One region of the Virgibacillus alimentarius genome, then DNA from elsewhere that is predicted to be linked to it. Evidence: riboswitches for the same ligand, from Rfam matches in the RefSeq annotation. Region 1 holds a riboswitch; each other region holds the start of a gene.

Region 1 (5,888 bases):
AAAGTATAGAACCGTCGTTTCCATTTTTTATTGAGTCTTCTTTTAGACATCGGGCTCACCTTTCCTGTTTGGTTAAGTACATGAGAACACGTTTAGCCATTAATTGATAGCCCCGATTATTCGGATGAAAGTTATCTTCTGCAATCAAGTCTTTGTCTGTTTTATCAAATAAATCGCTTGTAGGGATAAATGCGACATTTTCAAGCTCTTCTGTGATCGCTTCTCCGGTGCCATTCCATTCATCAACAATAATAGCAAGTTCTTTAATGTCTTTAAAGTATTTATCATATGGGTTATAGAATCCAATTAAAAAAATATTTGCATCTGCATTTAAACGTCTTATTTCTGAAAAAATATCTCGCAGCCTAGCTTCATAGTGAACACGCTCTTCTCGAAACTTATTCAATGTTAGATTGGTAATATTATCTTTTAACACCTGCATAATATCGTTTGCTCCAATTGTAATTAAAATAATATCTGCATCTTGGATGGCGGATGAAACTTTTGGATTATCTAGGCGTTTTCGTAATTGATCTGTACGATCACCTCGATGGCCAAAATTATAGAAGTTTGCAACCTGATTATTTTGATTGATTGTATTGTCCAAGATTCCTACATAACCGCCTTGTTTAGTGCTATCTCCCACACCTTGGGTTAAAGAATCTCCAATAGCTACAATATTCATTTCTTTATTTGAAAAATAAGCAACTGTATCTTTAAAGGCTTCAGTGATTGCTCCTTTAAAGTTCTTAGTGGGTGCATTTTCTTCGTTTGTTGGAGTTTCCTGTTTATTATCGTGTATACTCTTTTCCCTTATATGTTCGTTATCTGTATGATTTATATTGGAAAAAGGGTGATTCATGGGGCTGGATTCATTGGTATTTATTTGGCTTATGAAAATAAATACCCCGAATCCTGATAACAATATAAGGATAGTAATGAGGAGGATTTTCGTTTTCATGTCATCACACCTAAAGTTGTTTATATTCTATGTATATAGCCGTAACATGTTGTCTCATGAGTATAGCATATCCTATTTGCTAAAAATCTTACCTTGATAGTTTAAACTTTTATGCTTCAATGTAAACTTCAATTTTCTATTATAAAGACAACTTAGGGTAGAAACCATAACAAGAAGATTACATAATGGAAAGAAGAAATAAAAAACCCGTCTTGCTGCAGACGGGTTTTTCAAAGTTTATATTTTTGCCACGTAATGCTCTCTGTTATTTTCTCGAAGCTGAACTGCTTCTTTGTAAATATTTTTATTTGTGACTGTAACGATTCCTGACGTGTGTGCTACTTCAAGGGTTTGATCGTCGATATTCGCATGTTCCACCCACAGCACTTTTCCTTGTTTATTCCTTAGTTGTTTAAGGGCTTGAGGTGAAACATCCTTATTTATCCATAGAACATCAACGTCAGGTATATCGTTTAACTGGTCCTGGGAAGTTAATATCACTTCATATCCCAAGGCTTCTAGTTGTTTTGCATGTTCATTTTGTCCGGCAATTGCAATCACTTTTTTCCTGGCAACGCCACTGTTGCGATCAAAAGGGGAGTGCAATAGCCATTCAATCGCATCTTCTTCTGTCGTTTGGATCGTCGGTGTGTCGTTTACCGCTCGTGCGATTGCTTGATCTAGATCAAGCAAAATATCTTTAACGGATTCAATGCCTACAGAAAGTCGGACTAACTCTTCGGTGACGCCACTACGTTTTAAGTCTTCAGCACTTAATTGCTGGTGCGTTGTTGATGCAGGATGAATAATAAGTGATTTCGCATCACCCACATTAGCGACATGTGACCAAAGTGAAACATTGTTAATCAGTTTTCTGCCAGCTTCTCTGCCACCTTTAATACCAAAGGTAATGATGGAACCAAAACCAGAAGCTAAATATTTTTTAGCTAATTGATGGGATGGATGTTCTTTTAATCCAGGGAAGTTAACCCACTCGACTGCACGGTGTTTCTTTAGGAATGCTGCGACTTCTTCAGCGTTTTTATTATGCCGTTCGATGCGTAAGTGCAATGTTTCTAACCCTTGAAGCAAATGAAATGCATTATGCGGACTTAAAGCTGCTCCAATATCACGTAATAGCTGTACGCGAAGCTTTGTAGCAAATGCAGCTATACCAAGATCTGCATATCTGAGACCATTGTAACTTTCATCCGGTTCCGTAAATCCAGGGAATTTTCCATTGTTCCAATTAAATCTTCCGCCATCGATGACAATTCCGCCTATGGTTGTTCCGTGTCCGCCGATCCACTTTGTTGCTGAATGAACAACGATATCTGCTCCCCATTGAAGCGGCTTTGTAAGGTACGGCGTGGCAAATGTGTTATCGATGATCAATGGAACGCCATGTTCATGTGCGATAGCACCAATTGTCTCAACATCAAATATATTAAGACTCGGGTTTGTAATGATTTCGCCAAATACGGCTTTCGTTTTAGAAGTAAAGGCTGCCCTAATAGCTTCTGGATCTGTTCCGTCAACAAACTTTATCTCAATTCCATAACGAGGTAGCGTATGAGCAAATAGATTATAGGTCCCTCCATATAAATTACTGTCGGCGATGATTTCGTCACCAGCACCGGCAATATTTAAAATACTAAGTGTAATAGCGGCCATTCCGGAAGATGTCGCTACCGCAGCTGACCCATCTTCCAGTTGAGCCATACGTTGTTCGAAAGCATCTACGGTTGGGTTCATAATTCTAGAATAGATGTTTCCTGGTTCCTGCAATCCGAATAAATTTTGTGCATGTTCGGTATCCCGGAATACATAAGACGTCGTTTGATAAATGGGCACTGCACGTGATCCTGTTGTTGGATCTGGTTCTTGTCCCGCATGAAGTAAAGCTGTTTCTGGATTAAAAAAATGGAAATTTGACATGAATAATTCCTCCTTAGATAGTTTGAGGTTCATTCCTCTTGTGTCTTTGCTTTTCGTTGGAAGAAATGTCTTGAGAGAGGCGCGTATGTAAAAAGCCCTCTTCGCTAAGAAGAGGGCGTATATATCACCGGACCTCCTCTTATCTTCCAGATCTGCAACGGACCTGTAGGATTTGGCACCGTTAAAAGCAAAAGGATTTGCTTAAAGGTTGCTGGGTTTCGTCGGGCCTATTCCCTCCACCGCTCTTGATAAGAGATAAAAGTATAAACTTTTTTGAATTTAAAGAGTATTATAAGCGTAAGAATGGACTTTGTCAACTGGTGAAAAAATTAAGGTTGTGTACGTCGCTGAAAAGAGCTTCTTTGAATCGCTGAACCCATATAAATAAGCAGAGCAATCCAAATCATTCCGAAAGATATAAAATGTGCAAATGAAAATGTTTCTTTAAAGTGAAATACCCCAAGCAGTAACATAATGGTTGGCGCAATGTACTGCAGGAACCCGAGCATTGCTAAAGGGATATGTTTTACGCCGCTGGCAAATAACAGGAGTGGCACCGCTGTTGCAATTCCGGCTCCAATTAGTAAAAGGCCGTCAAATGTAAAAAAACTGCTTGGCGAAATGGTGCTTGAAGGCATTGTTAATAAATAAATAACGGCAACTGGTGTTACGATCATTGTTTCAATCGTTAGTCCAAACATCGCACTGATATCCACTGTTTTCTTTAATAAACCATAAGCTCCAAAGCTAAGTGCAAGTAGCACTGAAACCCAGGGGAAAATTCCAAAATGAAATGTAAGATAGAACACGCCTGCTGCCGCAATGATAAAGGAAATCCATTGTCTTTTCGTTAATGTTTCTTGAAGGACAATCATTCCAAGCAAGATACTGATAAGTGGGTTAATATAATAGCCAAGACTTGCCTGAACGACGTAGCCGCTGTTAACAGCCCAAATATAAGTAAGCCAATTTAAACTGATCACAACCGAAGCTAATGTAATGCTGAATAACTGTTTTTTATGATTCCATATTCTCCGGCATTCTTGGACAAAAGGGGTCCATTTTCTAAGTGAAATGACAATGCCCATCATAAAAATAAAGGACCATAAAATACGGTGAGCCAATATTTCATCAGCAGAAATATGATCAACAAGCTTCCAATAAATTGGTAAAAAACCCCATAGTACATAGGCCAGTACGGTGTAAAAGATGCCAAGTTTTGCTTCGTTTTTTTTCATGGTAGCCTCTCCCCTGAAAATATCTAAATAAATTAATTTTAGATTCAGTTATAAAAGATTGCAAATATCATGACTTGATTGAAAATAAAAACATTACTGTCAAATGCAGGGTAGATATATTATAATAAGAGTTGCACTGCTTGAGAAAATAATCATTAAGGAGGAGATGTCTTTGCATCGGGGAAAGAAATACTTTGAAACATCTGTCATCCATGATGGCTATGATACGAAAGATATGTTAGGAAGTTTAACGCCACCGATTTTTCAAACATCTACATATACATTTAAAACTGCAGAGCAAGGAGAAGCGCGTTTTGCAGGGGAAGAAGAAGGTTATGTCTATTCTCGGTTAGGGAATCCGACTGTATCAGCGCTACAAAAGCGGATTGCGGCGCTGGAGAATGGAGAACGCGGGCTTGCTTTTGGTTCTGGAATGGCGGCTATTTCCGCTGTGCTAATCGCATTAACGAAAGCGAATGATCATATTTTATGTTCATCAGGTCTATATGGATGTACATTTGGATTATTAACAATGATGAAAGAAAAGTATAATATTACACATGATTTTTCGGAGATGGCAACGAAAGAAGAGATCAAGTCTCTCATTAAACCGGAAACAGCCTGTATTTACGTAGAAACACCCATCAATCCAACAATGAAACTGATCGATTTACAAATGGTTGCTGAAGTTGCAAAAGCGTTTGATATTCCTGTTGTCGTGGACAATACATTCTCCTCTCCTTATTTACAGCGACCGCTTGAACTAGGTTGTGATGTTGTTGTTCATAGTGCGACAAAATATATAGGCGGTCATGGTGATGTGGTTGCAGGTTTAGTCGTCGGTAAAAAGACATTTTTAGATTCCGTTGCGATGACAACCCAAAAAGATGTAGGCGGCATTATTTCTCCGTTTGATGCATGGCTGTTGATTCGGGGGATGAAAACACTGCCAATACGGATGGACCGACACTGTGATAATGCTGAAAAAATAGTAGAAAAACTAAAGGCACATCCGAAGGTAGCCAATGTATACTATCCGAATGATGAAAACAATCCTGATTATCCAATTAGAAAAAAACAAATGAAACGTGGAAGTGGCGTTATTTCATTTGAGATTCAGGGGGAGAAGGAGGATGCACAAAAGCTGTTAAACCAATTGAACTTCCTGAAAATTGCTGTTAGTCTTGGTGATGCTGAAACATTAATACAGCATCCAGCAACGATGACACATGCCGTTGTACCTGAGGTATCACGCCTCGAAATGGGAATTTCAGATCGGCTCATCCGTCTTTCAGTGGGCTTAGAAGCTTGGCAAGACATATGGGCTGATTTAGAACAGGCATTAAATAACTTATAATCGCATCTGTAACTTAAAATACGATAACGTAACTACTACCCCCATTCGCATTGTACATATTTTACTTACCGAAAATGTGGAATGGGGTTCTTGCTGTTTGATAAACAAGGATAGAATGGATCTAGAACGCTTATGTTACATGATAAATGGTTATGTATTTTTTATATGTTTTTCACATGCAAGAATGGGTATGTTAAACGTATAAAGGAAATTTATGCTATATTATTGTTAATATAAGTATCCATGGCGTGTGGAAGGAGAGTGATGTTTGTGCAAATGGTGGAAGTAACACCTTATTTTATTGGATTTATTATGTTTATGAATTTTATTTTGGCGTTTACCGTTATTTTTTTAGAGAGAAAAGATGCTACTTCTACATGGGCATGGTTAATGG
Region 2 (5,888 bases), on a different contig from region 1:
TAAAACCACACATATTCTAGCCTCTCTTCCAGTCATGTTGAATCGTTAAAATTATATCATAAAATGGCTGATCCCGATATAATTATTTGATTCTGTTTTCCTTTAAATAAAAGGGATATTGTATAAATTCATACAATACCCCCCTTAAAATTATTACTTTAATGTCAGCGCCTTTAATTCTTCCACTTTATCTGTCTTCTCCCATGGAAATAAAATATCGGTTCTTCCAAAGTGACCATAAGCAGCTGTTTGTTTAAAGATTGGTTTTTTTAAGTCAAGCATACGGATAATACCAGCTGGTCGTAAATCAAATAATTCACGAATTGCTTCAACCAATATATTTTCGTTTACAACACCTGTTCCAAATGTGTTGATTGTAATCGATACAGGTTCAGCGACTCCAATAGCATAAGCAAGTTGTACCTCGCATGTTTTTGCAAGTTTAGCTGCGACGATGTTTTTTGCAACATAGCGGGCAGCATATGCCGCAGAACGATCAACCTTCGTTGCATCTTTTCCACTAAATGCTCCCCCTCCATGTCGAGCATAACCACCATACGTATCAACGATGATTTTACGGCCGGTTAATCCGACATCACCTTGGGGGCCACCTATGACAAAACGTCCTGTCGGATTAATGAAATATTTTGTTCTCTCATCCAGTAAATTTGGTGAAACCACAGGACGAATCACATATTCCACCATATCTTTTTTAATTTGTTCGATGGTCATTTTTTGATGATGCTGTGTCGAAATCACAATCGTATCTACGCGGATTGGGTTACCATTTTCATCATACTCAATTGTTACTTGCGTCTTTCCATCCGGACGCAAATAATTGAGTAATCCTTCTTTCCTTACATCAGCCAACCGTTTGGAAAGCTTATGTGCAAGGGAGATGGGCAATGGCATTAGCTCTTCGGTTTCATCACTTGCAAAACCAAACATCAACCCTTGATCTCCCGCACCAATTGATGCAATCTCCTCATCAGTCATTTGTCCTTGCCGCGCTTCAAATGCTTGATCTACGCCACTGGCAATATCAGGAGATTGCTCATCGATCGCAGTAAGTACTGCACATGTTTCTGCGTCAAATCCATATTTCGCCCGTGTATAGCCAATATCCTTGATTGTTTGTCTAACAATTGCTGGAATATCCACATAAGTATTTGTTGAAATTTCCCCTGAAACTAATACCATACCTGTTGTTACTGTCGTTTCACAAGCTACCCGAGCATTTGGGTCTTCCTTTAAAATTTCATCTAAAACGGCATCAGAAATTTGATCAGAAATCTTATCTGGATGTCCTTCTGTCACCGATTCCGATGTAAATAGATGGCGATTTTTCATATTCATATGATTAAATCCTCTCTAAAATATGGTACGGATCTCTATTTTCCAGTTTTTAGCATATAGAAAAATCATCAAATCAAAAAGTATTTTATTTTGATTTTAAACAAACATTTTCTAAAAAAGAAAATTTCTTCATAATTTTATTATCCAAAGTGAAAACTAAAAAAGCCCTTCCTGCTATCTGAGGAAAGGGTTATTGCCTTTCACTCTTATTGTTCAAGGTTGAACCTTGCATCAGGTAAGCACCTTTTCACAAGTGTGATGGTTGCTGGGCTTCATCAGGGCTGTCCCTCCACCGACTCTGAATAAGAGAGTATCCGTTCGGATTTCATCGTAACGAAATAGCAATTGGATGTCAATACTTTTACTTTTTCTCATCGTAACATCTCTCCGATATTTTCATAAACTATTTTTAAAATAGTATGGACTATTTTTATTAATGTGTTATACTATTAACCATAATTTCATTATTTATTTATTTGATATTTGGCTTTTAAAAAAATTAACGCATATAAAAAGGCAGGGATTTAACTTATGAACACCGTGAAGCAGTCAATATTTAAAGATCTCTTAGAACATAAAGGTATCCAACATAATTTATCAGTTCCACGATTAGCAGAGCAAATCTTGGAACGTGGGGAAGGCATATTAACAGCTACTGGGGCCGTTCGTGCTGAAACAGGAAAATATACTGGAAGATCGCCAAAAGACCGTTTTATTGTCCGTGATGAAGTTTGTGAAGACTTAATTGATTGGGGTTCAGTCAACAAACCAATTAATGAAGACGTATTTAATACACTATATGAAAAAGTCGTTTCTTACCTTAAGGATAAGGAAAAATTATTCCACTTTAAGGGATATGCTGGAGCAGATGCAAAATACCGTGTACCAATTCAAGTATTTAATGAATATGCATGGCATAATTTATTTGCAACTCAAATGTTCGTTCGTCCCTCTAAAGAAGAACTTCAAACACTCGAACCTGAATTTACAGTTGTTTCAGCACCGTCATTTAAAGCAGATCCTAAAGTGGATGGTACTAATTCAGAGGCATTTGTATTAATATCTTTTAAAAAGAAAATTGTCTTAATTGGCGGTACAGAATATGCAGGTGAAATTAAAAAATCTATTTTTTCTGTAATGAATTACTTACTTCCACAACGTGAAGTATTATCTATGCATTGTTCCGCGAACGTGGGCCAAGAAGGTGATGTTGCTCTATTTTTCGGACTGTCAGGTACAGGTAAAACAACTTTATCCGCTGATCCATACCGCCGGTTAATCGGTGATGATGAACATGGTTGGAGTCCGAATGGTATTTTCAATATCGAGGGAGGGTGCTACGCAAAATGTATTAACCTTTCCCAAGAAAAAGAGCCGCAAATATATAATGCTATTCGATTTGGCTCTGTACTGGAAAACGTCGTTATTGATGATAAATCACGTAATCCTGATTATGATGATACATCATTCACCGAAAATACAAGAGCAGCATACCCACTGGAGAATATTGATAATATTGTAACGCCTAGTATAGCTGGTCATCCGAATACGATTATTTTCTTAACTGCAGATGCATCTGGTACACTTCCACCAATAAGTAAATTAACAAAAGAACAGGCAATGTACCACTTTTTAAGTGGTTACACAAGTAAATTAGCCGGTACTGAACGTGGTGTAACAGATCCACAAGCAACATTTTCAGCGTGCTTCGGATCTCCTTTCTTACCACTTGCTCCTTCAACGTATGCAGAGATGCTCGGTGAGAAAATCGATCAATTTAACTCAAATGTATTCCTAGTTAATACAGGCTGGACTGGTGGTGCTTATGGTGTTGGAGAACGTATGAAGTTATCTTATACCCGTGCAATGATACATGCTGCATTAGAAGGTGAACTCAATACAGTGGAAACAACGCAGGACGAAATCTTTGGATTATCAATACCATTGAATGTTCCAGGTGTACCAGACGAGGTATTAATTCCTAAAAATACTTGGACAGATAAAAAGGCATATGATATTGAGGCAAAAGCACTTGCCATGAAATTCCATAAAAACTTTAAAAAGTTTACAAACGCTAGTCAGGATATAAAGCAAGCTGGCCCATTATATTATTCTGAGTAAATAAAAACCGATCTCCTATCTTGAGATCGGTTTTTTTATATGTAAATAATGCGTTATCTTCCTATTCCCTCCTCTTAATATAGGCATTCACACATTTTTAATCCTTACATAAACTATTTCAGACCCATTACCATTTTCAAGAAAGGAACGATCGGCATGACGAAAATCAAATTTGTCGCCTTATTTTCATGTCTAATGCTTATATTATTAACTGCTTGTAACACAAATGAAAAATCATCTATAAAATTAGCTGAAGTTACGCGTTCCCTTTTTTACGCTCCACAGTACGTTGCATTAGAGAAAGGATTTTTTGAAGAGGAAAATTTAGATGTAGAATTACAGACGACGTGGGGCGGGGATAAAACGATGACAGCATTATTATCTGATGGTGCAGATATAGCACTTGTTGGCTCAGAAACATCTATTTATGTTTATACGCAGAACTCAAAAGATTATGCAGTTAATTTTGCAAATTTAACACAAACCGACGGAACGTTTTTAGTGGCGAAAGAAGAACACCCTGAATTTAAATGGAAAGATCTAAATGACAGTATTTTTCTTGGGCAGCGCAAAGGTGGAATGCCTCAGATGGTAGGTGAATTTGTTTTGAAAAAAAATAACATCGATCCACATAACGATTTAGAATTATTGCAAAATGTTGATTTTGCAAATATACCTGGTGCTTTTGTTTCTGGTGATGCAGAATATGTTCAATTATTCGAACCAACTGCTAGTGTGTTCGAAAAAGAAGGAAAAGGCCATATTATTGCATCTTTTGGAGAAGAATCAGGCAATGTTCCATACACCGGGTTTATGGCAAAACAGAGCTATTTAAAAGAAAATAAAGATGAAGCAAAAAGATTTACAAGAGCTATTTATAAAGCGCAACAGTGGGTGGAGGAAAATAGTGCTGAAGAAATAGCAAAAGTCATCCAACCTTATTTTGAAGATACCGAATTAGATATTTTAACCACCTCTATCCAACGATATAAAGACCAAGACTCTTTTGCAACGAACCCTAGCTTAAAAGAGGAGGATTGGGAGAATCTTAAAGAAATTATGAATGAAGCTGGAGAACTCAAAGAAGATGTGCCATACGATGAGCTAGTTAACACCGAACTGGCTGAAGAGGTCGCAAATGAGTAAGGAGGAAAACCATATGTCATTTCTTACCCTCGAAAACGTATCACATCACTATTTCACAAAGAATAGTTTTACAAAAGCCTTAAGTAATATTTCTTTTAATCTTAAGGAAGGGGAATTCATTTCAATCCTTGGCCCGAGTGGCTGTGGAAAATCAACGATTCTTTCTATTATTGCTGGAATTATGAAACACACTTCTGGAAAGGTTTTATTAAAACAAAGACCTCTAGAGGAGTCTGAACTGCCTATTGGATATATGCTGCAGCAGGATTACTTGTTTCCTTGGAAGACCATTATAGAAAACTGTTTAATAGGGCCAAAAATACGTAAGGATAAATCAGAGTATAAAATGAGTCAGGCAAAAAAGCTACTAAAGGAAGTTGGCTTAACAGATATAGAAAAGGAATTTCCGGATTCTCTGTCCGGTGGCATGCGGCAACGAGTAGCCTTAGTTCGAACATTAATAACGAATCCGGAAATTTTATTGCTTGATGAGCCTTTTTCTGCACTTGATTACTTAACAAAATTGAAATTGGAAAACTTAGTATCAAAGCTGTTAAAAAGCTATCACAAAACCGCCATCTTAGTAACACATGATATTGGTGAGGCTATTTCCATGAGTGACCGCATTCTTGTTATGAATGCTAATCCTGGCAACATTGCTAAAACATTCGAGGTGCCGGTTGAATTACGAAATGAAACCCCCTTCTTCGTCCGAAGACATCCAAAATATCAAATGCTTTTTGATAAAGTTTGGGATGAATTAAATAAAACAGAGAGCACTTCTTTAAAATCGATGGGAGGGGCAAAGAACGATGAAACAAAATCCTGATAATTACCTCTTTCAACAATATAAAAATAAACAAAAACGTGAAAAGAAAATCGTTATAACATGGCAACTAATCATTTTTATTGGTTTTTTTTCTGTTTGGGAATTAGCAAGCAGCTTATACTGGATAGATCCATTAATATTTAGTTCACCAAGTAAAATAATTGGTTTAATGATGGATAAATTTGCAGACGGCTCGATGTTCATTCACTTGCAAGTTACGCTATTTGAAACAATATTAGGATTTATTATAGGGACGATTGCAGGTATTATCATTGCTACATCCTTATGGGCATCCATCAGATTTTCAAGAATCATGGATCCCTATCTTGTTATTATGAATGCTATGCCAAAGGTCGCTTTAGGGCCAATTATTATTGTAGCACTAGGACCTGGCTATTTTTCTATAATCATTATGGGAGCAATCGTATCCGTTATT
Region 3 (5,888 bases), on a different contig from region 1:
GGGAATGTTTCCAAAACTTGCAGAGGAATTAAAAGAATTGACAGGAATAGATATTCAACTCGTACAAAATGGGATATTTAAAATAGCGAAAACGGATGCAGAAGCTGCTTCACTAGCATCCATCATATCCATTCAGAAAAAGCTAGGTGAAAGTGCATCTTGGATAGCTCCAAACGAATTAAGAGAGTGGGAACCTTCCCTTTCTGAGTATATAAAAGGGGCTATGTATATCCCAAACGATGGAAATGTTTCCCCACCAAATCTATCTAGAGCATTAGCTCATGCTGCTATAGGTCTGGGAGCAGAAATGATGGAACATACGGAGGTTTGTGGTTTTATTAAAGAAACAAATAGAATCATAGGCGTTCAAACGATGATAGGCAAAATATTTGCCGATGAAACAGTTATAACAGGGGGGGCGTGGAGTGAACAATTACTAAGTCAATTAGGGATAAAGTTGAACACGTATCCAGTAAAAGGAGAATGTTTTTCCGTCCGGGTTAAAAAGAGCCCGGTTATACGAACGATATTCTCAAAAGGTTGTTATATTGTGCCAAAACCAGATGGAAGGCTAGTTATTGGAGCGACCGAAGAAGCAAATACATTTGATGAATCGGTTCATTTAGAGGGCCTCGTTCAGCTTATGCAGCGCGCTATCAAACTGATTCCGGAATTAACCTGTGCACAGTGGGAAAAATCTTGGGCTGGGATTCGGCCGCAAACAGCTGATAAAACACCATACATGGGAAGACACCCGCTGTTTGAGGGATTATCGATTGCTACAGGTCACTACCGGAATGGAATACTTCTTGCACCTATTACCGGGTTAAATATGGCCAAACTTCTTGAGGGAGAGGAAATAGAAGCCCCTTTTTAAATAAAACAACGTAGTGTAGAGGAGGTGAGCAAGTGAATCTGCGAGTAAACGGGGAGGTTGTAACTGTACCTGATTCGGTGCGTACAATTAAAGGAGTTATTGATCATTTTAACATAAACAACCCTGTCATCATTGTGGAACATAATGACACGATTTTAGATAAAAATGCACATGAAAAAACTCAAATTTTTGAAGGTGACAAAATAGAATTAGTCCAATTTGTAGGAGGCGGTTGAGATGCTAACCATTAACGATAAACAATTTCATTCCAGATTACTATTAGGAACAGGAAAATATCCAAATTTTGATATTCAAAAACAAGCCGTAGAGGTATCAGAATCTGAAATTTTAACATTTACTGTCCGGCGCATGAACATTTATGAACCAAGTCAACCTAATTTTCTTGAAAAAATAGATTTAGATAAAGTTAACTTGCTACCAAATACAGCTGGTGCAAAAACAGCTCAAGAAGCAGTACGCCATGCTAAACTAGCTCAAGCCTCAGGGCTTTGCGATATGATCAAAGTAGAAGTTATTGGTTGCGATAAGACGTTGCTTCCGGATCCTGTGGAAACATTAAAAGCAACAGAGGAACTGCTCAAAGAAGGTTTTACAGTTCTGCCATATACTTCTGATGATGTTGTGCTTGCTAAAAGACTGGAAGAACTTGGTGCCCATGCGATCATGCCGGGAGCTTCACCAATTGGATCAGGTCAAGGAATTATTAATCCGCTTCATTTACGTTTTATTGTTGAACAAACAAAGGTTCCAGTGATTGTCGACGCTGGTATTGGTTCTCCTGCTGATGCTGCAATAGCGATGGAATTAGGAGCTGACGCTGTGTTACTAAATACAGCGGTATCTGCTGCAGATGACCCAGTAAAAATGGCTAAAGCGATGAAACTCGCAATTGAAGCGGGCCGCTTAGGTTATGAAGCTGGAAGAATTCCTAAAAAACGAACAGCAACAGCAAGCAGTCCAATGGAAGGGCTGAGTATCGGATGAATGATCGTTATTCCAGACAAACGCTGTTCGCTCCGATTGGTGAAAAGGGACAAAGAAGACTAAAAAAAAAGCATGTGTTACTCGTGGGAGCAGGGGCTCTTGGCACAGGTAATGCGGAATCACTTGTCCGCGGGGGTGTTGGAAAAATAACGATAGTGGATCGCGATTATGTTGAATGGAGTAATTTACAACGACAACAGCTATTTGTTGAATCAGACGCAATAGAGCGTATACCAAAAGCAATTGCTGCCAAAAAGCGGCTCCAACAAGTTAATTCTGAGGTAGAAATAGAAGCCCATATTTTAGATGTCGGTCCGCAAGAATTTGAAAGCTTAATAGAAAATGTTGATCTAATAATAGATGCTACCGATAATTTTGATATTCGGATGATTATTAATGATATTTCACAGAAATATGGGGTGCCTTGGATTTATGGCTCTTGTGTCGGGAGCTATGGTATTAGTTTTACAATTATTCCAAATCAAACACCATGTTTACATTGTTTGATGGAAACTGTGCCTATTGGCGGACTGACCTGTGATACCGCGGGGATCATCAGTCCTGCAGCTAATATGGTCGTAGTGTATCAAACAGCCGAGGCACTAAAAATACTTACAGAAGATTGGGGCGCACGAAGAGAAAAATTAGTATCCTTTGATCTTTGGAAAAACGAAGAATCAAAAATCAATGTTTCTAGTTTAAGAAAAGCTGATTGCACCTCCTGCGGCGTTCATCCTACGTACCCATTCCTTGATTATGAAAATCAAACAAAATCAGCTGTGCTTTGTGGAAGAGATTCTGTTCAAATTCGTCCGGCCAAAAAAGAAAAACGTGATTTAGAAACGATAGCTCAGACATTGTCATCTATGGGGAAGGTAGAACAAAACCCATTTCTGCTTTCTTTTACAGTTGAAAAAAAGCGGCTCGTTCTATTTCAGGATGGTCGTACACTTATACATGGAACGAAGAATATATCGGAAGCCAAAACACTTTATCATCGTTATTTGGGATGAACAGAATTTCTTCAAAGCTCTCTAGATTATGCATGACCTTATAAATATTCATATTTTTACAGTAACAGTGTTGACAGAAATAATTCCTTGTGATAGACTCTGAATTATCATTAGTTAATAAAATTAAATAAATCTTATCCAGAGTGGTGGAGGGACTGGCCCGATGATACCCAGCAACCATTAGGTGCTATACCTAATAGGTGCTAAATCCAGCTAAGCAAGATGCTTAGGAAGATAAGATGAGAATAGATGAACCTCTCTAACTTATCTGAGAGGTTTTTTTAGTATAGTAGTTATTCGTATAAATTTATAAATAAGTTTCTTATCCAGAGAGGCGGAGGGACTGGCCCAATGATGCCCGGCAACCCATAGGCTAGATTAAATAGTTTATGAAGGTGCTAATTCCTGCAGGATATTTCCTGGTAGATGAGAAGAGAGAATAGTTTTTTTAACCCTCTTCTTAGGAAGAGGGTTTTTATTTATTATTTTATAGAAAAAGGAGAGGGTAAAATGCTTGAAAAAAGGATTTTTAGAAAGCATTATGTCGGAAAATTCACATTAATAGGACTAATAGGAGTTTTACTATTCCTAACTATGGGATGTTTTTCAAAAACAAGCTCGAAAGGTACACCAGAAAAAATTCGGTTAGATTATGCCTATTATTCACCAACTAGCTTGGTTCTTAAAAAGTTTGGATGGCTAGAAGAGACATTTGAAGAAGAAGGTATTGAGATAGAGTGGGTTTTAAGTCAAGGCAGCAATAAAGCATTAGAGTTTTTAAATAGCGACAGTATTGACTTTGGTTCATCAGCAGGTGCGGCTGCATTAATGTCTAAGGCAAATGGTGCGCCAATCAAAAATGTATATATTTATTCAAAGCCGGAATGGACTGCGCTTGTCTCCCGTGCAGACTCCAAGATTGAAAGTATAAATGATTTACAAGGAAAGAAGGTTGCGGCAACACTGGGTACAGATCCTTATATCTTCTTACTTCGTTCATTAAATGAGGAGGGGGTTTCAGCCAGTAATGTTGAGATTGTTAATCTACAGCATGGGGACGGGGCATCTGCGCTAACTTCAGGGTCTGTGGATGGATGGGCTGGCCTTGACCCTCACATGGCTCGACTAGAAATAGAATCTGATGCTGAGTTATTCTATCGGAACGTAGATTTTAATACATACGGTTTTTTAAATGTAAGAGAGAGTTTTGTTGAACAGTATCCTGAATATGTCAGTCGTGTCATTGAGGTGTATGAAAAAGCAAGAACTTGGACAATTAAAAATCCTAAAGAGGCAGCAGAAATCCTAGCGGAAGAAGCAAGTATTCCAGTAGATGTAGCACAAAAGCAATTAGAACGTAATGATTTTTCTGGACCAGTTCCTGGTAAAGATCAGCAAAGATCTTTAATAGAAGCTGGTAAAGTGTTACAAAACGGAGAAGTTATTGATGAGGATGCAAATGTCGAAAAACTTGTTATAGAGCTAATTGACCCCTCATTTGCAAAAGAAACGATTGAGTAGATAATTAGTTCTATTCTAAAGGAGAGGATAAAATTGGCAAAGCATAAAGAAGAAATAGCATCTGTGTTTGTTACAGAGCGCATCAAAGGTAATGAAAAAATGAAAAAGAAGCAGTCAAAAAATCTTCAATCTGTTCTTTTAGGAAGTTTCATTCCAATTATTCTAATTATTGCGTGGGAAGGATTAAGTCGAGTAGGATTTTTCCCAACTTACCAACTCCCAGCACCGACAACGATTTTAATTACCATTAAAGAAATGGCACAGGAAGGAACTTTATGGGATCATATTGGAATTACAACCTATCGTGTTTTGATGGGGTTTCTAATTGGTACAGTAGCTGCTGTCCTATTAGGGTCACTTGTTGGCTTTTATAAAAATGCAGAGCGATTATTTGATCCAATGATTCAAGCTTTTCGTTCTATTCCATCGCTTGCATGGGTGCCATTGTTCATTTTATGGATGGGAATTGGCGAGCCATCTAAAATAACAATGATAGCAGTTGGTGTCTTTTTCCCTGTCTATCTTAATGTTGTGAGCGGAATACTTGGAGTTGACCGAAAATTAATTGAAGTCGGAAAAATTTATGATTTAAATATATTTCAATTAATTCGCAGGATCATTTTGCCGGGAGCATTGCCTTCTTTCCTCGTTGGTTTGCGAAGTGGTTTAGGACTCGGTTGGATGTTTGTTGTTGCTGCAGAATTGATGGGGGCCAGTGAAGGACTAGGGTACTTGTTGGTTCTAGGCCAGAATACACTTTCTCCCGAGATAATTATTGCTAGTATTATTTTATTTGCGATTATCGGAAAATTTTTCGATTGGATTTTGAAAGTTATCGAAAAACAAGCGTTACACTGGCAGGACAATTTAATGAAATCATAGCGGGAGGTATACATGGTGAGTTTAGAAATGAAAGATGTTAGCCGAACATTTAATGGTAAAACAGTTGTTAGAAACATTTCTTTTACTGCAAATCCAGGAGAAATTATTGGTATTTTAGGTACGAGTGGTTGTGGAAAAAGTACGTTATTACGTGCTATTTCTGGCTTGGATAATGAATATAGTGGAGAAATAGTTATAAATGATTATATATCAAAAGGAATGCATAAGAATACTGGTTTTATGTTTCAAGAACCCCGTTTAATGCCTTGGCTTACAGTAATGGATAACGTTACGTTTGGATTAAAAGGGAGCAAGCTAAAGAAGCAGGATTGTGCAAGGCAATATTTGAAAGATGTTGGCTTAGCTGGAAGTGAACATCTTTATCCAAAACAGCTTTCTGGAGGAATGGCCCAACGTGTAGCAATCGCCCGGTCTTTGATTACATCTCCGGAAATTCTATTATTGGACGAACCATTTAGTGCGTTGGATGCATTCACCAAGATGCATTTACAAGATTTATTACTGGATGTATGGGAAAGTTATCAATCCACAATGGTGTTAGTTACCCATGATGTTGATGAAGCAATTTA
Region 4 (5,888 bases), on a different contig from region 1:
CAAGCATTTTCCAAAAACCATTTCTATGTGTTTGTGGCACAGCTTGTAATGCAAATTCAGAATCTATCTTTTTCATCCTCATTCCTCCATATCATTTTTAAAAATGACTGGTACCGAAGAAATACCCTTCGATTAAAACATCGTTCTTGGAGTTGGATGATAGATGAAAAAGGCTCCTTGTCAGAAATGACAAGAAGCCTTTTTTCATAGAATAAGCATGTATTTCACACACACCTATCCATTATTGCTATCCGACGTCCTTGTCAGCCTCACGGGACTGAATTAAAGGTACCAGTATTTATTTTCTAAGTTATTATCACAAAATCAAATCCAATTGTCAATAACGAAAGGCTATATCCAGAAACTGACAAGAACAGGTGTTAAGATGGAGACGAAAATAGCGCTAAGCACCATTGCAACCGTACTTATCGATCCCTCTAATTGGCTGTTCTCCATTGCTTTAGCTGTGCCAATTGCATGAGAGGCACTTCCTATTCCAACACCACGCCCCATATAATTAGTAATTCGACTCCATTTAAAAATAACCGAACTCAACACACTTCCTCCAATTCCTGCAATCATGACAAAAATGACTGCAAGCGGCGGCGCTCCGCCAAGTGTATCTGCGATATCCATAGCTACTGGCGTTGTGACCGATTTCGGGCTAAGTGAATAAATAATCAGCTCGCCAAATCCCGCCCACTTTGCAAATAAGACCCCCGTTGATATACCTACAAACGCTCCGATCAATACGCCGATAAAAATGGGCATTGCAATTTGTTTGATAATGTTCCGCTGCACATAAAGAGGATACGCCAATGCCACAACTGCTGGACCAAGCAATTGATTGAGCCACTCTCCTCCAATCATATACGTATCATAAGGGATATGAAAGAGAAGCAAAAGCAAAATAATAATAATCGTGGCTATTAAAATAGGAAGTGTAAATGGCGATGGTACTTTTTCATTTATTTTTTTTGCCAGCATATAAATGCCAACTGTAGATAGGATAGCTAGTAAACCAATGAAAAAATTAATCATGCTTTAAATCCTTTCGATTTCCGATCCATTGACTAACTGCACCAGAGATAATCATTACAAGCACTGTACTAAGAAGCACTATTCCAATTAGACGAAGACCTTTTCCAGCGAATAAGGAAAAATAATCAATAACCCCAACAGTAACAGGAATAAACAGTAATGATAAGTTTTTGATAAGAAATTGGGCTCCTTGTTCAATCCATGTAACTTTCAATATATTTGTCAAAAGTAAAATGAATAAAAGAATCATCCCAATAACACTTCCAGGTATAAAAAGATCAAGCGTATCCTGAACCCAGTTTCCAATGAAATAAAGACAATATAAAATAATGATATGAAAGATAATTTTCCCGATATTCAACATAAATGAACACTCCAATGAAAAATGGATAAAAAGGTTATTAATACATATTAAGTATAGCATATTCACAGCTTTCGTTAATTTATAGTATATGAAACAACTTTTTAGCTTCCCCCTCATTTATTCTTTAATTTCTCTAGTCTTCCTGTCATATTTTTGTTAATCTTAAAATAGGTGCGTACAAATGAATGAATTTGTTATGAAACGTTATATTTTATTATAGAGGAGATTTAATATGCGAAACTTAGTTATTTTAGGCGGTGGGTATGGAGGCTTTAGAATATTATATAAATTACTAGACCAGGACCTCCCAGATGATATAGAAATAACAGTGATCGATAAAAACCCATATCATTCTTTAAAGACAGAATTTTACACAATAGCAGCAGGAACTGTTGCAGACAAAGAAGTTCGAATAGACTTTCCAAAAAATGATCGCGTTACATATGTATTTGGTGAAGTGAATCAGATCGATGTAGAGCAGGAGGAAATTCGATTTGCAAATTGGAGCAAAGTTGTATCCTACGATTATTTAGTTATCGCACTGGGCTGTGTTGATAACTACCACGGTGTCCCAGGTGCCCCGGAATTTACTGAAAGTGTTCAAACTTTTTCTAAAGCGAGGCTCACAGGAACGGCTATTGGTAATTTGAAAGCATATGGAAAATTAACTGTTGTTGGTGCCGGATTAAGCGGAATCGAAGTTGCTTCAGAAGTCAGGGAAAGCAGACCAGATCTGAATATACGATTACTTGACCGCGGAGGCTCTGTATTAAGGCCATTTGATCCAAAAATCCAGGCCCATGTATCCGATTGGTTTTTAAAAAACGATGTAGAAGTTCTCCATCATGCAAATGTGGAATATGTTGAAAAAGACGGCGTCTGTAATAACGGAGTATGCTACGTCAATGACGTTACCGTTTGGACAGCAGGTGTTCAGCCTCATGAATTAGCGAGAACATTGCCATTTAAAAAAGATGAACAGGAAAAACTGATTGTAAACGACTATTATCAAGTACCAGAGCAAAATAATATTTATGTAGTTGGCGATTGCGCCTCATCTGTACACTCCCCAAGTGCACAATTAGCTGGAGAGCAGGGGGAACAAATTGGTGACGTATTAGCAGCTGTTTTAAATGGCCAAAAACCAAAGAAACCAAAAGAAGTTAAATTAAAAGGAACACTTGGCTCCTTAGGCAAATCAGACGGCTTTGGCAATATGATGCAGCAACCAATGACAGGTCTTTTGCCGCGCCTAGCTAAATCAGGTGTATTATGGCTAAGCAAACGCCATTAAAGCTAAATGAAACTGCTATTTTAAAAAGCAGTTTCATTTTTATTTCCATTCAAAAGGGGTTTGCTGATATACATAGTAATTAAGCCAGTTGGAAAACAGTAAATGTGTATGAGATCGCCAGGAATTGAGCGGTCTTTCGTTTATATCATCGTTCGGAAAATAATTTTCGGGTATGTCAGCATCTAGACCTTTGCTAAGGTCACGTTCATACTCTTCAGCAAGCGTTGTCGCATCATATTCTAAATGTCCCGTAATCATAATATGCTTTGCATCCTGTGACATAATAATAAAGGCCCCCACCTCATCAGAAGCAGAAAGTAATTCTAAGTCTGGATGATTTTTAATTTCTTCTACAGAAACCGCTGTATATCTTGAATGTGGCGCCTGGAATATATCATTAAATCCGCGCACAAGCTTCACAGTAGGATCAGCTACACGATGGTTATAAATCCCAGAAATTTTTTTAGGCAATTCATATTTTCCAATTCCATAATGATAATATAAAGCCGCTTGTGCACCCCAGCAAATATGCAGAACAGAAGTTACGTTTTCTTTCGTCCATTCCATGATCTCCGCTAACTCTTCCCAGTAATTCACTTCTTCAAAAGCTAAATGCTCAATGGGAGCCCCAGTAATAATCATGCCGTCAAAACGACGATCCTTTATATCGGCAAACTTCTCATAAAACGTATCCAAATGTGATTTATCAACATTTTTAGAGCGATGTGTGGTCATGCGCAGGAACGATATATTCACCTGAAGTGGTGTATTCCCGAGTAAACGCAAAAGTTGAAGCTCTGTCTTTTCCTTCTCAGGCATCAAATTTAAAATGATGATATTAAGTGGACGAATATCCTGCGTTCTTGCTCGATCCTCATCCATTACAAAGATTTTCTCCTCTTTTAACACCTCAATGGCAGGTAATTCTTTAGATATATTTATTGGCAATGGAACACAATCTCCTTTCTATTTTTTCATCAAAAGTAAAAAAGCCTCTCCGATAAAGAAGAGACTGTATTATTTGCATTGTCATCTCCCTATCTTTCAAGTAACAAAACTTGCTAGAATTAGCACCTTGTCTGCAATAGTGCGACAGGTTGCTGAGGTGTCATTGGACTAGTTCCTTAACCTCTCTTGATAAGAATCAAAATTATTTAATTATTCAAAAGTTGATATTTATCATCATAACAGTTTTCACAAAAAAAGCAAACCATTCGACCAGCTGGTTAGTGGATTTAATGGGCATCCATAGCCTGAATGCCCATTAAAAACTAAACTAAGCGCTTAATTCGCTCATCCAAATCTGGATGTGTCGAAAATATCATCGATTTTTTGCCTTTATTATTTATTTTTAACGTAGCAATTGCAGTTTGTTCTTCTCCTTTAATCCGGTTCGAATATACTTTAAGCATTTCTAAAGCATGCCTCATTTTATCTTTTCCTGCCAAATCTGCTCCACCTTTATCAGCATGGAACTCTCGATGTCTTGAGTAGGCAAAAACAACAAGACTTCCTAAAATGGAAAATAAAATTTGAAAAACAAGAATGGCTAAAAAATGTACGATTGGAGCGATTTCTTCTCGAACAAATTGAGAAACAACATAAGCAACAATACGAGCCAAGAAAACGACAAAGGTATTTACGACCCCCTGCAATAATGTCATCGTAACCATATCGCCATTCGCTATATGAGCCACCTCATGAGCAATTACACCCTCCACTGCATCGTCATCCATTTCGTTCAACAATCCAGTAGATACAGCTACCAATGAGCGTTTTTTCGATGGACCTGTAGCAAAGGCATTTACCTCCGGTGACCCGTAAATGCCCACCTCAGGCATATGCATTAACCCTGCAGTTCTTGCAAGGCGATGTACTTTTTCCACTACTTCTCTTTCAGCGTCAGATTTAGGCGCTTCAGGATTGATCACTTGAACCCCCATCACCCGTTTTGCCATCCAGCGTGATATTGCCAGGGAAATAAAGGACCCAGTGAAACCGACAACCGCACTGAATATAAGGAGTGCACCATAATTAATACCGTTCTGGCCAATGTAATTCCAACCGCCTGTAAGAGAAAGAATAATGCTAATTGTTGTTAAAACTAATACGTTCGTTAGCAAAAAATAAAATATACGCTTCCCCATTTTCTCATTCCTTTTTTAAATTCTTACAATTATTATATAGACTCTTGTATGTATTAACAAGCTCTCCATAAATAAAATATGTAAAATATTTATCATTCATTCATCTTTTTTAAAACATTTCTTATTTTAGATAGGATTGGGAGTCGAAAGTCCTTTTCAAGCCTATTTACGATAACACTTCTTTTCAAAAATTAATAGATAATTCACAATAATACACCACTTTTTTCCTAATGTAGTTGATATAACCATACTTTACCATCCCTATTTGAATAGTTTTTCCTAGTAGATTGTACCGTTGTTGTGGTAATTCTTCTTCGTTATACTTACATAAGTTTCATCTATTTTTGTAAGTCTATAAGATTAGTATTAACAGCAGTGCAGTACAGGGGACTTATTTCTACATAGGAATGATAACTTATACTCCATTTAAAACAGCATGATGAGAAAGAATGACCCTACTTGCGGGCGAAACGATTCTTCTAGTTCTGAATATTCATATGACTTGCATATTAGATGCAAATAAAAAAATAGGAGTGATTGTATGTTCAAAAAATTGTCCTTATTAGGCATGTCTTTTATGCTTGCCTTATATCCGACGGCTGTTCTTGCAGCTGAAAAGGATAGTGAATCGGACAAGGAACAACCTAAGAGTGAACGGAATGTGGCAAACGAGAATAATGCACCGCAGGAATCAGCTGATCAAGATCAATCTGATCAGAACAAGCAAAAGAACAACAAAGATGCAGATAAGACGAAACAGAAGGATGACAAGGCTTCAAAAGCCAATGAAGGTGATAAAGAAACCGAAACAGACAAAAACAAAAAAGATGGCGATGATAATCAGAAAGACGATAACAAGCCTACATCCGATAAAAATACCGATTCTAATAAAGAACAATCCGATGAAGCAAAGCAAAATGATGATCAGAAAGCAGATAATGAAGCTGACAGTCAAACAAAGGACCAAGAAACTTCTGTAAAAAATGATAAAGAAACCGAAGAAAAAGGAAATAAGGAAAATAAAATGAATACACAAACAGAA

What was found. Region 1 has a riboswitch for S-adenosylmethionine ahead of J2Z81_RS10750 (O-acetylhomoserine aminocarboxypropyltransferase/cysteine synthase family protein). Riboswitches for the same ligand answer to the same signal wherever they lie in the genome.
Region 2: another riboswitch for S-adenosylmethionine. It lies ahead of metK (methionine adenosyltransferase); the one in region 1 lies ahead of J2Z81_RS10750 (O-acetylhomoserine aminocarboxypropyltransferase/cysteine synthase family protein).
Region 3: another riboswitch for S-adenosylmethionine. It lies ahead of J2Z81_RS03940 (aliphatic sulfonate ABC transporter substrate-binding protein); the one in region 1 lies ahead of J2Z81_RS10750 (O-acetylhomoserine aminocarboxypropyltransferase/cysteine synthase family protein).
Region 4: another riboswitch for S-adenosylmethionine. It lies ahead of metA (homoserine O-acetyltransferase MetA); the one in region 1 lies ahead of J2Z81_RS10750 (O-acetylhomoserine aminocarboxypropyltransferase/cysteine synthase family protein).

Annotation. Positions count from the first base shown of each region.
Region 1 is NZ_JAGIKX010000021.1:31,053-36,940, forward strand. It holds gene J2Z81_RS10740 (YpmS family protein) at 1-50, opposite strand, end outside; gene J2Z81_RS10745 (SGNH/GDSL hydrolase family protein) at 56-961, opposite strand; gene J2Z81_RS10750 (O-acetylhomoserine aminocarboxypropyltransferase/cysteine synthase family protein) at 1,199-2,899, opposite strand; SAM riboswitch class I at 3,036-3,154, opposite strand; gene rarD (EamA family transporter RarD) at 3,229-4,137, opposite strand; gene megL (methionine gamma-lyase) at 4,304-5,494, shown strand; gene cls (cardiolipin synthase) at 5,774-5,888, shown strand, end outside.
Region 2 is NZ_JAGIKX010000007.1:8,623-14,510, forward strand. It holds gene asnB (asparagine synthase (glutamine-hydrolyzing)) at 1-13, opposite strand, end outside; gene metK (methionine adenosyltransferase) at 154-1,356, opposite strand; SAM riboswitch class I at 1,560-1,665, opposite strand; gene pckA (phosphoenolpyruvate carboxykinase (ATP)) at 1,888-3,477, shown strand; gene J2Z81_RS06090 (ABC transporter substrate-binding protein) at 3,634-4,623, shown strand; gene J2Z81_RS06095 (ABC transporter ATP-binding protein) at 4,637-5,452, shown strand; gene J2Z81_RS06100 (ABC transporter permease) at 5,436-5,888, shown strand, end outside.
Region 3 is NZ_JAGIKX010000003.1:147,680-153,567, forward strand. It holds gene thiO (glycine oxidase ThiO) at 1-877, shown strand, start outside; gene thiS (sulfur carrier protein ThiS) at 910-1,113, shown strand; gene J2Z81_RS03930 (thiazole synthase) at 1,115-1,882, shown strand; gene J2Z81_RS03935 (thiazole biosynthesis adenylyltransferase ThiF) at 1,879-2,895, shown strand; SAM riboswitch class I at 3,027-3,136, shown strand; SAM riboswitch class I at 3,215-3,328, shown strand; gene J2Z81_RS03940 (aliphatic sulfonate ABC transporter substrate-binding protein) at 3,406-4,416, shown strand; gene J2Z81_RS03945 (ABC transporter permease) at 4,516-5,298, shown strand; gene J2Z81_RS03950 (ABC transporter ATP-binding protein) at 5,314-5,888, shown strand, end outside.
Region 4 is NZ_JAGIKX010000025.1:34,413-40,300, reverse strand. It holds partial or broken gene J2Z81_RS11840 (cytosine permease) at 1-76, opposite strand, end outside; gene J2Z81_RS11835 (LrgB family protein) at 352-1,041, opposite strand; gene J2Z81_RS11830 (CidA/LrgA family protein) at 1,034-1,405, opposite strand; gene J2Z81_RS11825 (NAD(P)/FAD-dependent oxidoreductase) at 1,638-2,699, shown strand; gene metA (homoserine O-acetyltransferase MetA) at 2,739-3,647, opposite strand; SAM riboswitch class I at 3,734-3,843, opposite strand; gene htpX (protease HtpX) at 3,971-4,846, opposite strand; gene J2Z81_RS11810 (LPXTG cell wall anchor domain-containing protein) at 5,388-5,888, shown strand, end outside.